Regions from separate parts of the Paragemmobacter aquarius genome, predicted to be linked through region 2. Evidence: riboswitches for the same ligand, from Rfam matches in the RefSeq annotation. Region 2 holds a riboswitch; each other region holds the start of a gene.
What was found. Region 2 has a riboswitch for cobalamin ahead of HYN69_RS05205 (CbtB domain-containing protein). Riboswitches for the same ligand answer to the same signal wherever they lie in the genome.

Region 1 (3,189 bases), on a different replicon from region 2:
CGATCACCTGCGCGCCCACCTCGGACTCGGGCTTGAGAAGCACCGGGTTCATGTCGGTCACCGGCTCCAGCCCGCAGGCTATCGCCTGCAATGCCTGCGCGCGGCCGATCTCGCCGCCATCGGCGGTGACGGCGGCATTGTTCGACATGTTCTGCGGCTTGAACGGCGCGACCGACAGCCCGCGCCGCACCGCCGCGCGACACAGTCCTGCCACCAGCATCGACTTGCCGACGTTCGACCCGCAGCCCTGGATCATCAGCGCGGGCATCGCGTCAGAACTCCACCCCCGGCTGGGCTTTTATGCCCGACCGGAACGGATGCTTGATCAGCGTCATCTCGGTTACCAGATCGGCGGCCTCGATCAATGCGTCCTTGGCGTTTCGCCCGGTCAGGCAGACATGGGTCAGCGGCGGCTTTTCCGCGCGCAAGAAGGCCAGCACCTCGTCAAGATCAAGGTAATCATAGCGCAGGGCGATGTTGATCTCGTCCAGCAGCACAAAGCGGATATCGGGGTTGCGGATCAGCTCCTTGGCCTTTTCCCAACCGGCGCGGGCGGCGGCGATGTCGCGGGCCTTGTCCTGGGTTTCCCAGGTAAAGCCTTCGCCCATCGCGTGAAACTGGCACAGGGCGCTGAAATGACCCTCGATCAGGCGCCGCTCGCCGGTGTCCCAGGCGCCCTTGATGAACTGCACCACGGCGCAGGGCATCCCATGTGCGATGCAGCGCAAGACCATGCCGAACCCGGACGAGGATTTGCCCTTGCCCGCCCCGGTATGCACGATCAAAAGCCCGCGTTCGCCTGCTTTTCCAGCCATGATCTTGTCGCGGGCGGCCTTTTTCTTGGCCATCTTGCTTGCGTGGCGGGCCAGATCGTCGGCCTGACCGGGCCCCGGGCCTTCGGTGGAGGTGTCGTTTGTGGCGGACATCGAGACGTTTCCTTGTTCTTGACAGCGCAATCCTTGTGGCAGACTACGGCATGAAGGAGTTGGTGCCTGTCTTAGGACAGGTGAAAAGGGAATGCGACAGGATTTGCGGCACGCCTTGCCGCAACCCCAAGCGCAGCCGCCCCCGCGACCGTGACCGGAAAGGTCTGCCCCACGTCACTGGCCGCAAGGTTCGGGAAGACGGGCAGCCCGCCGGGGCAGGCCTTGCGCCCGCCTTGAGATCCGCAAGCCGGGAGACCTGCCAGCTCCAGAACTGAAACGCGCGGACGGGGTGTTCCGCGACCTTCGGAGTTTGGGCGCATCACGCCCATGCCGCAGGCTGCCCCGTGCGACACTTACGGGAGAGGCCATGACGACTGTCTTGCATGTCTGCACCACCTGCCGCGCTGGTCAGCCGCTGCCCGACGGGCAAACCGCCCCCGGTCAAACCCTGTTTGACACGGTCGCGCAGTCGGGCCTGCCCGACGGCGTGACCCTGCGCGCGGTGGAATGTCTGTCGGCCTGCGATCATGGTTGTGCGATCGCGCTCAGCAAAGCAGGCGGCTGGTCTTATGTCTATGGCCGGATGACCACCGATGACGTGCCCGAAATCCTGCGCGGGGCCGGGCTGTTTGCCGGCTCTGCCGATGGTATCGTGCCCTGGCGCGACCGCCCCACCATCTTTCGCAAGCAAACGCTTGCCCGCATTCCCCCGCTGGAGACCTGATCCATGACCGACCTGACCAAAATCCCCGTCACCGTCATCACCGGCTTTCTGGGGGCAGGCAAGACCACGCTGATCCGCCACCTGATGCAAAACCCGCAAGGCAAGCGTCTGGCGATCCTGGTCAACGAGTTCGGCACGGTGGGGGTGGATGGCGACATCCTGAAATCCTGCGCCGATGAAAACTGCCCGGTGGAAAACATCGTCGAGCTGGCCAATGGCTGTATCTGCTGCACCGTGGCCGATGATTTCATCCCCACGATCGAGGCGCTGATGGCAATGCCGGTGCGCCCTGATCACATCCTCATCGAAACCTCGGGCCTTGCACTGCCGAAACCGCTTCTCAAGGCGTTCGACTGGCCCGCGATCCGGTCAAGGATCACCGTTGACGGCGTGATTGGCCTGGCCGATGCCGAGGCGGTGGCAGCCGGGCGCTTCGCCCCCGATGTGGCGGCGGTGGATGCGCAACGTGCTGCGGATGACAGCATCGACCACGAAACCCCCCTGTCCGAGGTGTTCGAGGATCAGATCCTGTGCGCCGACTTGATCCTGCTGACCAAGGCCGATCTGGCAGGCGAGGTGGGGCTGACCGCCGCCCGCGGCGTGATCGAGGCCGAGATGTCGCGCAAGGTGGCGATCCTGCCTGTGACGGATGGCCGGATCGACCCGCGCCTCATCCTGGGCCTTAACGCCGCTGCCGAGGATGACATCGCCGCGCGCCCCAGCCATCACGACGGCGAGGATGACCACGAGCACGAGGATTTCGACAGCGTGGTGATCGATCTGCCCGAAATCACCGACCCCGACGATTTGGCCCTGCGCATCCAGCGTCTGGCGCGCAATCAGCACATCCTGCGCGTCAAGGGCCATGTCGCTGTGACGGGCAAGCCGATGCGTCTGCTGGTCCAGGCGGTCGGAGAGCGGGTGCGCCACCAATATGACCGACCGTGGGGTGATGGGCCGCGCCAGTCGCGGCTGGTGGTGATCGCGGAACATCACCACATCGACCCTGCCGCGATCCGCGCCGCGCTGGAGGCATAAGGACCCGCGATGCACGTCGTCTTTCGCGACAGTCGGGGGTTGGACACGGCCGAGGCGCCGTTTGATCCGGGGCAGGACCCTGCCGATCTGGTGGTCCTGTCGTTTTCCGACAGCGACCTTGGCGCGTTTGCGGCCGGCTGGCAGCGGGCTGGCGGCGGTCTTCCGTCCCTGCGGCTTCAAAATATTGTTGCGCTGAAACATCCCGTCTCGGTCGATACCTATGTCGAGCGGACGCTGTCGAGGGCAAAGGCAATCTTGATCCGCCTGATCGGCGGCGAAGCCTATTGGCCTTACGGCATTGCGTCGGTGCAGGACATGGCACGCAGGCGGGGGATCGCGCTGGCGGTGCTGCCTGCGGACGGGCGGGTGGACCCGGCGCTGGATACAGCCTCGACCCTGCCGGTCTCCACCTTGCGGCGGTTGCAGGATTTGTGTGACGCGGGCGGCGCGGTGGCAGCGCAGGCGGCGCTGGCGCAACTGGCGCTGGCAGCGGGGCTGTAT
Region 2 (3,189 bases):
GGCCGAGGTGGCCGAAACCGGGTCATGGGCTGCGTTCGGGGGCGGCGGGCGCGTGACGGGGACGTTCTTTCACTTGATTGCGGAGGCCACATGACGGGCTTCGTCTCTTTCGTATCCTCGGGTCCTGGCGATCCGGAACTGCTGACGCTCAAGGCCGTGGCGCGGTTAAGGGAGGCGGATGCGGTGCTGTTCGACGACCTGTCCTCGGGGCCGATCTTGGGCCACGCGCGCGACGGGGCCGATCTGGTCGGTGTGGGCAAGCGGGCGGGGCGTGCATCGCCCAAGCAGGACCATGTCAGCCGTTTGCTGGTGGAATATGCCGCCACGGGCGCGCGGGTGGTGCGGCTGAAGTCGGGCGATTGCGGGTTGTTCGGGCGGCTCGAGGAGGAGACCGACGCTTTGCAGGCAGCGGGGATTCCTTATGAGATCATTCCGGGGGTGACGAGTGCGAGTGCGGCGGCGGCGGCGGCGGGGATACCGTTGACGCGGCGGCTGACGGCGCGGCGGGTGCAGTTTCTGACCGGCGCGGATGTGACGGGGGGGCTGCCCGCGGATTTGAACTGGGCCGCGCTGGCGGACCCGCTGGCGACGACGGTGGTGTTCATGGGCAAGCGCACGTTCGGGGCGATGTGTGCGGGGCTTATGGCGCACGGGTTGCCGGGGGATACTCCGGCGATGCTGGCCGAGTCGGTTGGGCATCCGGAGCAACGGCTGACGCGGACGACGATCGCGGGGCTGGCGGCGCTGCTGGCCGAGGGGCCGGGGCTGTTGCCGGGATTGATTCTATACGGTCCGCTTGCGGGGGATGGTGCGTGAAGATCACTGTCTGCGGCAGTTGCGCGCTGGGGCGGGCGGGGTTTGCCGAGACCCTGCGCGAGGCGCTGGGCGGGCTGGCCGAGGTGGCGCTGGTCGACTGCATGTCCGGTTGTGCGCGGGCATCGACGGTGGCGTTCAGGGATGCGGGCAAGACGGCCTATCTGTTCGGCGATGTGGTGGCGGATGACCTGCCCGAGCTGGTGGTTTTCGCGGGGCTTTACGGAGCGTCGGCTGATGGCAATCTGGCCGATGCGCGGGCAATCGGCGGGTTGCGGATGAAGGCCGTGGCGCGAATCCCCGGATAGGTCGCGCTTGGGCTGCGATCTGCCGCAAAGCACCTTGACCGCAGGGGCGGTTGATGTGCAGATGGAAGGGCAAGGTGCCCCGTTAACGTGCAAAGCACAGGGGCTGAAACGGGAATGGGGAAGGGGCGGACCGAATACGGCGCCCATGGCCCCAGCCGCCCCCGCGACTGTAAGCGGCGAGCGGCCTTCGACGACCACTGTTCCCGCAAGGGGATGGGAAGGTGAAGGCCGTTACGACCCGCGAGCCAGGAGACCGACCTTGCAGGGATGAAACATACGCCGTCGGGTGTGACGGTCGGGAGAACGACATTATGACGACCCTTGCTTCGGTCAAGAAATCCTCGGGCACGCTGGCACAGGCCGCGGGTTCGATCATCGCTGTCATGGCCATCGGCGTTGCGCTGATGTTCGTGGCGGGCCATGCCCAGTCGGCGACGCTGCACGATGCGGCGCATGACATGCGCCACGCGACCGGCTTCCCCTGCCACTGAACTGATGTTCCAGAGATTGGTGACCGGCGCGGTGTTCGCCGGTTGTGCAGCAGGGCTGATTGCCGCCCTGTTGCATTTTTCGTTTGTCCAAGCGCTTATCCTGACCGGCGAGCAGTATGAATCCGGCGCGCTGACGCATTTCGCGGGCGGCGGGGATCATGCGGTGCATGCGGATGCGGGCGAAGCGTCAGGCGAGGACGCGGGGCATGACCACGCGACGCATAAGCATGGCGAGAGTGGCGGATTGGCGCGGGACGGGCTTACGGTTCTGTTCACCGTGCTGATCTACGTGGCTTACGGCTTCATCCTGATCGCGGGTTTCGGTGCGGCTTCGACCTTCGGCGCGCGGATCGGGGCGGTGCAGGGGCTTTTGTGGGGGATCGGCGGGTTTGCCGTGTTCCAGCTTGCACCTGCGATGGGGCTTGCGCCCGAACTGCCCGGAACGGTTGCCGCCGATCTTGGTGCGCGGCAGGTCTGGTGGTGGGGGACGGCGCTGTTGACGGCGGCGGGCCTGCTGGGGCTGGGCTACGGGCGCAAGGCATGGGTGTTCGTGTTGGCGGGTGTGGCTTTGGCCTTGCCGCATGTCATCGGTGCGCCGACGCTGGGCGAATATTACGGCTCGGCACCGCCCGAGCTTGGCGCGGCCTTTGCGGCGCGCGTGCTGGGTGTCGGGCTGGTGGCATGGGCCGTGCTTGGCTGGGTTGCTGGCTCTGTCTGGGCGCGGGGCGAACGGGTATAGCGGGCGGGGGGCGGATGTTCCGCCCCCTGACCAAAGGGAGGGTGGTATGGAAAAGCTGGTCCTGATCGGCATCGGCACGGGCAACCCCGACCATCTGACGCTGCAGGCGATCAAGGCGATGCGGGGGGCGGACCTGATCCTGATCCCGCAGAAGGGGCCGGACAAATCCGACCTTGCCGGATTGCGCCATGCGATGCTGGCCGAACATGCGGCCGATGTGCCGGTGGCCGTGTTCGACATGCCCAAGCGCGATGTATCGGGCGGGTATCTGGCAGGGGTGGATGCCTGGCATGATGCGATTGCGGCGGCTTGGGTTGCAGCGATTGCAACGGTTCAGGACGGACGGGGATTTTCGCGAGATATTCGCACGGTTGCGTTGCTGGTCTGGGGCGATCCTTCGCTTTATGACAGCACGTTGCGGATCGCGTCGCGGCTTAAGCCTGCGCCTGTGGTGACGGTCGTTCCGGGGGTCACCTCGATGCAGGTACTTACGGCGGGGCATGCCATTCCGGTCAACGAGGTGGGTGCGCCCTTTACCGTCACCACGGGGCGGCAGTTGCGCGATCATGGCTGGCCTGCGGGGGTGGATACGCTGGTCGTCATGCTGGACGGGGAGTGTTCGTTCGGCTCGGTGCAGCCTGCGGGCGTGCATATCTGGTGGGGCGCCTATGTCGGCATGGCCGAGCAGGTCTTGGCCGAGGGGCCGCTTGCCGAAATGGCCACGACGATCCCGCCCTTGCGCGAGCGGCTGCGGGCCGAGCATGGTTGGATCATGGATATCTACGTTTTGCGCCGGAAGGGATGAGCGATGTTCGACCGCGAGCTTGAGGAACGGCTG
Region 3 (3,189 bases), on a different replicon from region 2:
GGCAACATCCCAGCCTGCCTGTGACAGACACGCCGCGTGTTCGTTATAGGTCGGCCCCAGCACTGCCGCACGCCCGGCGGGCCGCAACAAGGGCATTAGTTGAATAGCCGCCTGCGCGCCCGCAAGCGCTATTCCGGCCGCTTGATCTGATGCTCCCCATGCGCGCGCCGCCTGCGCCACCAAACCCGCCTGACTTGCCCGAGTCGGCAGGCTGCGCCAACAGTCCGGGTCAAGCAGGGGCAATGGCCAAGGGCGGCGGTTGATACCCGTGCACAGGTCAATCCAGTCGCCCGTGCCGAAAACGGCCATCGCCTGATCCAGATTTCCGCCGTGATCGCGCATAGATGTGCTCCTTGTCATTCGCCCAAGGTGGCCAGATGATGAACACCTCGCAACCCAGCCTCACGCAATGCCGCCATACCATGGCGCGGCAGAGCGCCCGGGGCAAAGATCAGCGCCCGCGCCGCACCCGAATGCGACATCATCCACCCAAGCGCCCCCAGATCGTGTGCAAGCCGTTCGGTCGGGTCCTCCGACGGGCCGCGAAGGGCAACGCAGCGCGCCGCACTCTCGCTGGCAAGAGCGGCACGGGTGGCCAGCGGGGCCTCGGCCTGCCAACGCTCCAGAAGGTCCGATACGTCGGCATATGCCAGATCGCCCGCTTGCGTCGGCCGTGCTGGACCCCAAAACCCGGCCAGCAGGTGCGCGCGCGGCTGCGGCGACAATCGCGCCAGAACCCGCCCCTGACGCGAGGCCCACAAGAGCCGCGAAGGTTGGGCGAACATCAGCGGATCGCTGGCTCCTTCGGCGGCCACACAAGCCCGCGCCAGAGACAGCGGCGCAAGCGCCCGCCCAGCAAAGGCCGCGACCCCCAGCAGACCAGCGGTGGACATGCCAGTGCCCAGGCCAGGCGGATAAGGCACCCGCAGTAGGGTCCGCCCCGGTGGCAATCCACCAAGCGCCCGCGCAAACCGCGCCAGCAACGCCGGATCCATTGGGCCATGCGTCACCGACTGACACGCCAGCCCGACACCCGCACGCCAGCGCGCAATCACCCGCGGACCGGCAGGCGTCAGCGTGATCAGCGCCACTGGGCCAGCTGGCCCCAGCCGCCCCTGCATCCATTCGCCGAAATGGCAGGGCACCGAAATCGGTCTAGGCACGCCGCCCCCAGCGTTCGGCAAAAACAAGATCGGCCAGTGGAACCCGCTGGGCCCAGCCTTTCGCTTGCAACTCGGGCTCGGAATAAAGCGCATCGACATGGCCAAGGCACAGCCACGCCACCGCGCTGACATGATTGGGCAGATCCAACAGTTGCTGCATGTCGGCGGGGTCAAAGATGCTGACCCAACCGACGCCAATCCCTTCGGCCCTTGCCGCCAGCATCAGGTTCTGCACAGCGCATACAGTGGAATAGACATCCATCTGCGGTTGATGCGTGCGCCCCAACACCACTGGGCCACCCCGGCTGTGATCGCATGTGACACACAGGCTTATGGGTGCGGTCAGTATGCCCTCCAGTTTGAGCGACGAATAAAGCGCACGGCGGTCTTCGGGAAACATCGCCTGTGCCTCGGCATTGGCCTTGGCAAATGCCGTCTGCGCCCGAAGCTTTACTGCCTCTGACCGGATCACGATGAAATTCCAAGGCTGCGACAGCCCGACGGAGGGCGCATGATGCGCTGCTGTCAGCAGGCGCAACAGTGTGGCGTCGTTAATTGGGCGGTCGGTAAACTGACTGCGTACGTCGCGGCGGGTGTGAATCGCGCGATATACGGCAGCGCGCTCGGCCTCGGCAAACGGCCCGGCATCAGTCAAGAACGGTTCGGCGGTCATAGTCTTCCCCTGCACAGAAACGGGACCTGCGCCGGCCATCGCCCGCCCCGGTTTCGTCTGGCCGGTCTTCTGACTTGGCTTCATCCGGAACCACGCCTTCCCGAACCTTTCGGCCAGTGGCATTTGTGGTCCCGTCCACTTTACAGCGTTGGGCACGTCGCGGAGTTGCACCGCGTTCCCGATTATCCCCTCGCCAAGACGAAGGGCACCAGACAACAACTGGCTTAATCCCACTGAAACGCGCGCGCAACTGCACATCGGAGGGACGCCATCTCCAAGAACGCCATAGCTTGTGTGGCGGTAACTGACAAATCGGACTTGGGCGTTTCTCATGATTTTGTTGCGGTCCAAATGCTGCAACTTCGCCTTTTGGGTAGCTTGCCGTTAGCAAACAAGAAAGAACGCGTTTCAGAGGATCGAAATTTGTTTGCTCTGCAAAAACAAAAAGCCGTACTGCGACTTCGGTTCGCGGTTTCAATTGGGAGAGGTATCACCTCCGAATTTCTCCGGCCAAAACAGCACGGCCATGAACTGCAAGCGTCGCCGTGAACCTCGGACAACCCAACTGCCGGATGACGTCTACGATGCGTGCGTCGTAAGCAGCCTGCCCGATGAGGCGACAAAGGTCAGAGGCATGAAATTCCCGGTTGGAACTCGGCGCGGCGCGGATCTGGTCATGAAATTCCTGCATCTTGGGATCTTCTTTGGCCAACGGTTCTGGCTCAGATGAAGCTTTTGGAGCCGTGCTTGACGAACCGGTCCGCCAACGGCGCATGAACCCGAGTGTCGCGTAGCCCTTAAATGCGGTATGCGAAAGTCAACAAAATCAAAGGGGAGTGGGCAAAACTTGGGGGTGTCTGTGTATGTTGGTGGTTCATTGAGAAGGGAACTGCCATGGAAGTGCGGATTATTGTCGAGACGACCTTTGAGAACGGAACCACAAAGAGGCATCGTCTCGGCCGTTTGTCCCGCCCGTTTCGACGCACGCAGCCTGAGGGGTTCGGGTTGTTGCTCGAAGATGCGAAGACGATCCTGGGGCAATTGCAAAGTGCGATCCTGCACGACCAGATCGAGGAAATTTCCGAAGCCAGCCGGATCTGCCCGGACTGCGACGGGGTCCGGGCTATACATGATTATCGGTCGCGGGTGCTCGACACACTCTTCGGCAGGTTCGAGGTCAAAGCGCCGCGCATTCGGCGTTGCGCCTGCAATGCAAAATCCGATGTTGTCTTGGGCGGACCGCTTTCGCCTCTCGCTCACTTTTTCCCGGATCGATCGACCCCGGAACTGCGACGCCTTCAAGCCGAACTTGGAGCGCGTCATTCCTTTCGGGAAGCGGTGCGTATTCTGGAA
Region 4 (3,189 bases), on a different replicon from region 2:
CCCGCGGCAAAAGCGAAAGCCCGGGGGAGATGTCACCAAAGCTTTCGTCCACCACCAGAAACCCAACCTTTCGGGACAGGGTAAGCAAATCGTGCGGGGTATGGCGGCGCCCGTCGGGTTTATTGGGGTTCACCACCACGGCAAGGCTGGCACTGTGCAGGGCTTCTGGCGTGCTGACATTGGCAACATCCCAGCCTGCCTGTGACAGACACGCCGCGTGTTCGTTATAGGTCGGCCCCAGCACTGCCGCACGCCCGGCGGGCCGCAACAAGGGCATTAGTTGAATAGCCGCCTGCGCGCCCGCAAGCGCTATTCCGGCCGCTTGATCTGATGCTCCCCATGCGCGCGCCGCCTGCGCCACCAAACCCGCCTGACTTGCCCGAGTCGGCAGGCTGCGCCAACAGTCCGGGTCAAGCAGGGGCAATGGCCAAGGGCGGCGGTTGATACCCGTGCACAGGTCAATCCAGTCGCCCGTGCCGAAAACGGCCATCGCCTGATCCAGATTTCCGCCGTGATCGCGCATAGATGTGCTCCTTGTCATTCGCCCAAGGTGGCCAGATGATGAACACCTCGCAACCCAGCCTCACGCAATGCCGCCATACCATGGCGCGGCAGAGCGCCCGGGGCAAAGATCAGCGCCCGCGCCGCACCCGAATGCGACATCATCCACCCAAGCGCCCCCAGATCGTGTGCAAGCCGTTCGGTCGGGTCCTCCGACGGGCCGCGAAGGGCAACGCAGCGCGCCGCACTCTCGCTGGCAAGAGCGGCACGGGTGGCCAGCGGGGCCTCGGCCTGCCAACGCTCCAGAAGGTCCGATACGTCGGCATATGCCAGATCGCCCGCTTGCGTCGGCCGTGCTGGACCCCAAAACCCGGCCAGCAGGTGCGCGCGCGGCTGCGGCGACAATCGCGCCAGAACCCGCCCCTGACGCGAGGCCCACAAGAGCCGCGAAGGTTGGGCGAACATCAGCGGATCGCTGGCTCCTTCGGCGGCCACACAAGCCCGCGCCAGAGACAGCGGCGCAAGCGCCCGCCCAGCAAAGGCCGCGACCCCCAGCAGACCAGCGGTGGACATGCCAGTGCCCAGGCCAGGCGGATAAGGCACCCGCAGTAGGGTCCGCCCCGGTGGCAATCCACCAAGCGCCCGCGCAAACCGCGCCAGCAACGCCGGATCCATTGGGCCATGCGTCACCGACTGACACGCCAGCCCGACACCCGCACGCCAGCGCGCAATCACCCGCGGACCGGCAGGCGTCAGCGTGATCAGCGCCACTGGGCCAGCTGGCCCCAGCCGCCCCTGCATCCATTCGCCGAAATGGCAGGGCACCGAAATCGGTCTAGGCACGCCGCCCCCAGCGTTCGGCAAAAACAAGATCGGCCAGTGGAACCCGCTGGGCCCAGCCTTTCGCTTGCAACTCGGGCTCGGAATAAAGCGCATCGACATGGCCAAGGCACAGCCACGCCACCGCGCTGACATGATTGGGCAGATCCAACAGTTGCTGCATGTCGGCGGGGTCAAAGATGCTGACCCAACCGACGCCAATCCCTTCGGCCCTTGCCGCCAGCATCAGGTTCTGCACAGCGCATACAGTGGAATAGACATCCATCTGCGGTTGATGCGTGCGCCCCAACACCACTGGGCCACCCCGGCTGTGATCGCATGTGACACACAGGCTTATGGGTGCGGTCAGTATGCCCTCCAGTTTGAGCGACGAATAAAGCGCACGGCGGTCTTCGGGAAACATCGCCTGTGCCTCGGCATTGGCCTTGGCAAATGCCGTCTGCGCCCGAAGCTTTACTGCCTCTGACCGGATCACGATGAAATTCCAAGGCTGCGACAGCCCGACGGAGGGCGCATGATGCGCTGCTGTCAGCAGGCGCAACAGTGTGGCGTCGTTAATTGGGCGGTCGGTAAACTGACTGCGTACGTCGCGGCGGGTGTGAATCGCGCGATATACGGCAGCGCGCTCGGCCTCGGCAAACGGCCCGGCATCAGTCAAGAACGGTTCGGCGGTCATAGTCTTCCCCTGCACAGAAACGGGACCTGCGCCGGCCATCGCCCGCCCCGGTTTCGTCTGGCCGGTCTTCTGACTTGGCTTCATCCGGAACCACGCCTTCCCGAACCTTTCGGCCAGTGGCATTTGTGGTCCCGTCCACTTTACAGCGTTGGGCACGTCGCGGAGTTGCACCGCGTTCCCGATTATCCCCTCGCCAAGACGAAGGGCACCAGACAACAACTGGCTTAATCCCACTGAAACGCGCGCGCAACTGCACATCGGAGGGACGCCATCTCCAAGAACGCCATAGCTTGTGTGGCGGTAACTGACAAATCGGACTTGGGCGTTTCTCATGATTTTGTTGCGGTCCAAATGCTGCAACTTCGCCTTTTGGGTAGCTTGCCGTTAGCAAACAAGAAAGAACGCGTTTCAGAGGATCGAAATTTGTTTGCTCTGCAAAAACAAAAAGCCGTACTGCGACTTCGGTTCGCGGTTTCAATTGGGAGAGGTATCACCTCCGAATTTCTCCGGCCAAAACAGCACGGCCATGAACTGCAAGCGTCGCCGTGAACCTCGGACAACCCAACTGCCGGATGACGTCTACGATGCGTGCGTCGTAAGCAGCCTGCCCGATGAGGCGACAAAGGTCAGAGGCATGAAATTCCCGGTTGGAACTCGGCGCGGCGCGGATCTGGTCATGAAATTCCTGCATCTTGGGATCTTCTTTGGCCAACGGTTCTGGCTCAGATGAAGCTTTTGGAGCCGTGCTTGACGAACCGGTCCGCCAACGGCGCATGAACCCGAGTGTCGCGTAGCCCTTAAATGCGGTATGCGAAAGTCAACAAAATCAAAGGGGCGGCTTTGCCATTAAATATGGTATCTTGCCTTTAAATTCGACATTCTTGCCATTAAAGCTGACACAGGGTGCGCGGGGTTGGACGGTTGGCAGCGATAGTGGGTAATGACGAAGACTGTGGCGATTCTGGTGTTGAGGCGCTGCGCCGGGCATCGGTCCTTCGACCGCTTGTACAGGCGTATCTCAGCCGCACCGGGAGCTTGGAGAGCGGCATACGTGATGCAGTCTGGGAGCTTGGCGTCAGCAAGACCACTGTCTGGCGCTGGATTCGACGACTTGCGGAAGAAGGTGGCCGGACAAGCGCTCTTGTTCCCCGCAAACGCGGCCGACCCACGGG

Region 1: another riboswitch for cobalamin. It lies ahead of HYN69_RS20095 (DUF1636 family protein); the one in region 2 lies ahead of HYN69_RS05205 (CbtB domain-containing protein).
Region 3: another riboswitch for cobalamin. It lies ahead of bluB (5,6-dimethylbenzimidazole synthase); the one in region 2 lies ahead of HYN69_RS05205 (CbtB domain-containing protein).
Region 4: another riboswitch for cobalamin. It lies ahead of bluB (5,6-dimethylbenzimidazole synthase); the one in region 2 lies ahead of HYN69_RS05205 (CbtB domain-containing protein).

What each region holds. Positions count from the first base shown of each region.
Region 1 covers NZ_CP028920.1:173,168-176,356, reverse strand. Annotated here, with positions in the region: partial or broken gene HYN69_RS20105 (cobyric acid synthase) at 1-268, opposite strand, end outside; gene cobO (cob(I)yrinic acid a,c-diamide adenosyltransferase) at 273-926, opposite strand; cobalamin riboswitch at 970-1,204, shown strand; gene HYN69_RS20095 (DUF1636 family protein) at 1,294-1,650, shown strand; gene cobW (cobalamin biosynthesis protein CobW) at 1,654-2,688, shown strand; gene cobN (cobaltochelatase subunit CobN) at 2,698-3,189, shown strand, end outside.
Region 2 covers NZ_CP028918.1:1,072,352-1,075,540, forward strand. Annotated here, with positions in the region: gene HYN69_RS05190 (cobyrinate a,c-diamide synthase) at 1-94, shown strand, start outside; gene cobA (uroporphyrinogen-III C-methyltransferase) at 91-816, shown strand; gene HYN69_RS05200 (DUF1636 family protein) at 813-1,121, shown strand; cobalamin riboswitch at 1,177-1,397, shown strand; gene HYN69_RS05205 (CbtB domain-containing protein) at 1,433-1,612, shown strand; gene HYN69_RS05210 (CbtA family protein) at 1,617-2,351, shown strand; gene cobF (precorrin-6A synthase (deacetylating)) at 2,398-3,156, shown strand; gene pepT (peptidase T) at 3,160-3,189, shown strand, end outside.
Region 3 covers NZ_CP028920.1:178,165-181,353, forward strand. Annotated here, with positions in the region: partial or broken gene HYN69_RS20110 (threonine-phosphate decarboxylase) at 1-342, opposite strand, end outside; gene HYN69_RS20115 (propanediol utilization protein) at 357-1,163, opposite strand; gene bluB (5,6-dimethylbenzimidazole synthase) at 1,156-1,836, opposite strand; cobalamin riboswitch at 1,879-2,064, opposite strand; partial or broken gene HYN69_RS22015 (hypothetical protein) at 2,327-2,521, opposite strand; gene HYN69_RS20130 (ISKra4 family transposase) at 2,731-3,189, shown strand, end outside.
Region 4 covers NZ_CP028920.1:17,645-20,833, forward strand. Annotated here, with positions in the region: partial or broken gene HYN69_RS19300 (threonine-phosphate decarboxylase) at 1-523, opposite strand, end outside; gene HYN69_RS19305 (propanediol utilization protein) at 538-1,344, opposite strand; gene bluB (5,6-dimethylbenzimidazole synthase) at 1,337-2,017, opposite strand; cobalamin riboswitch at 2,060-2,245, opposite strand; partial or broken gene HYN69_RS21595 (hypothetical protein) at 2,508-2,702, opposite strand.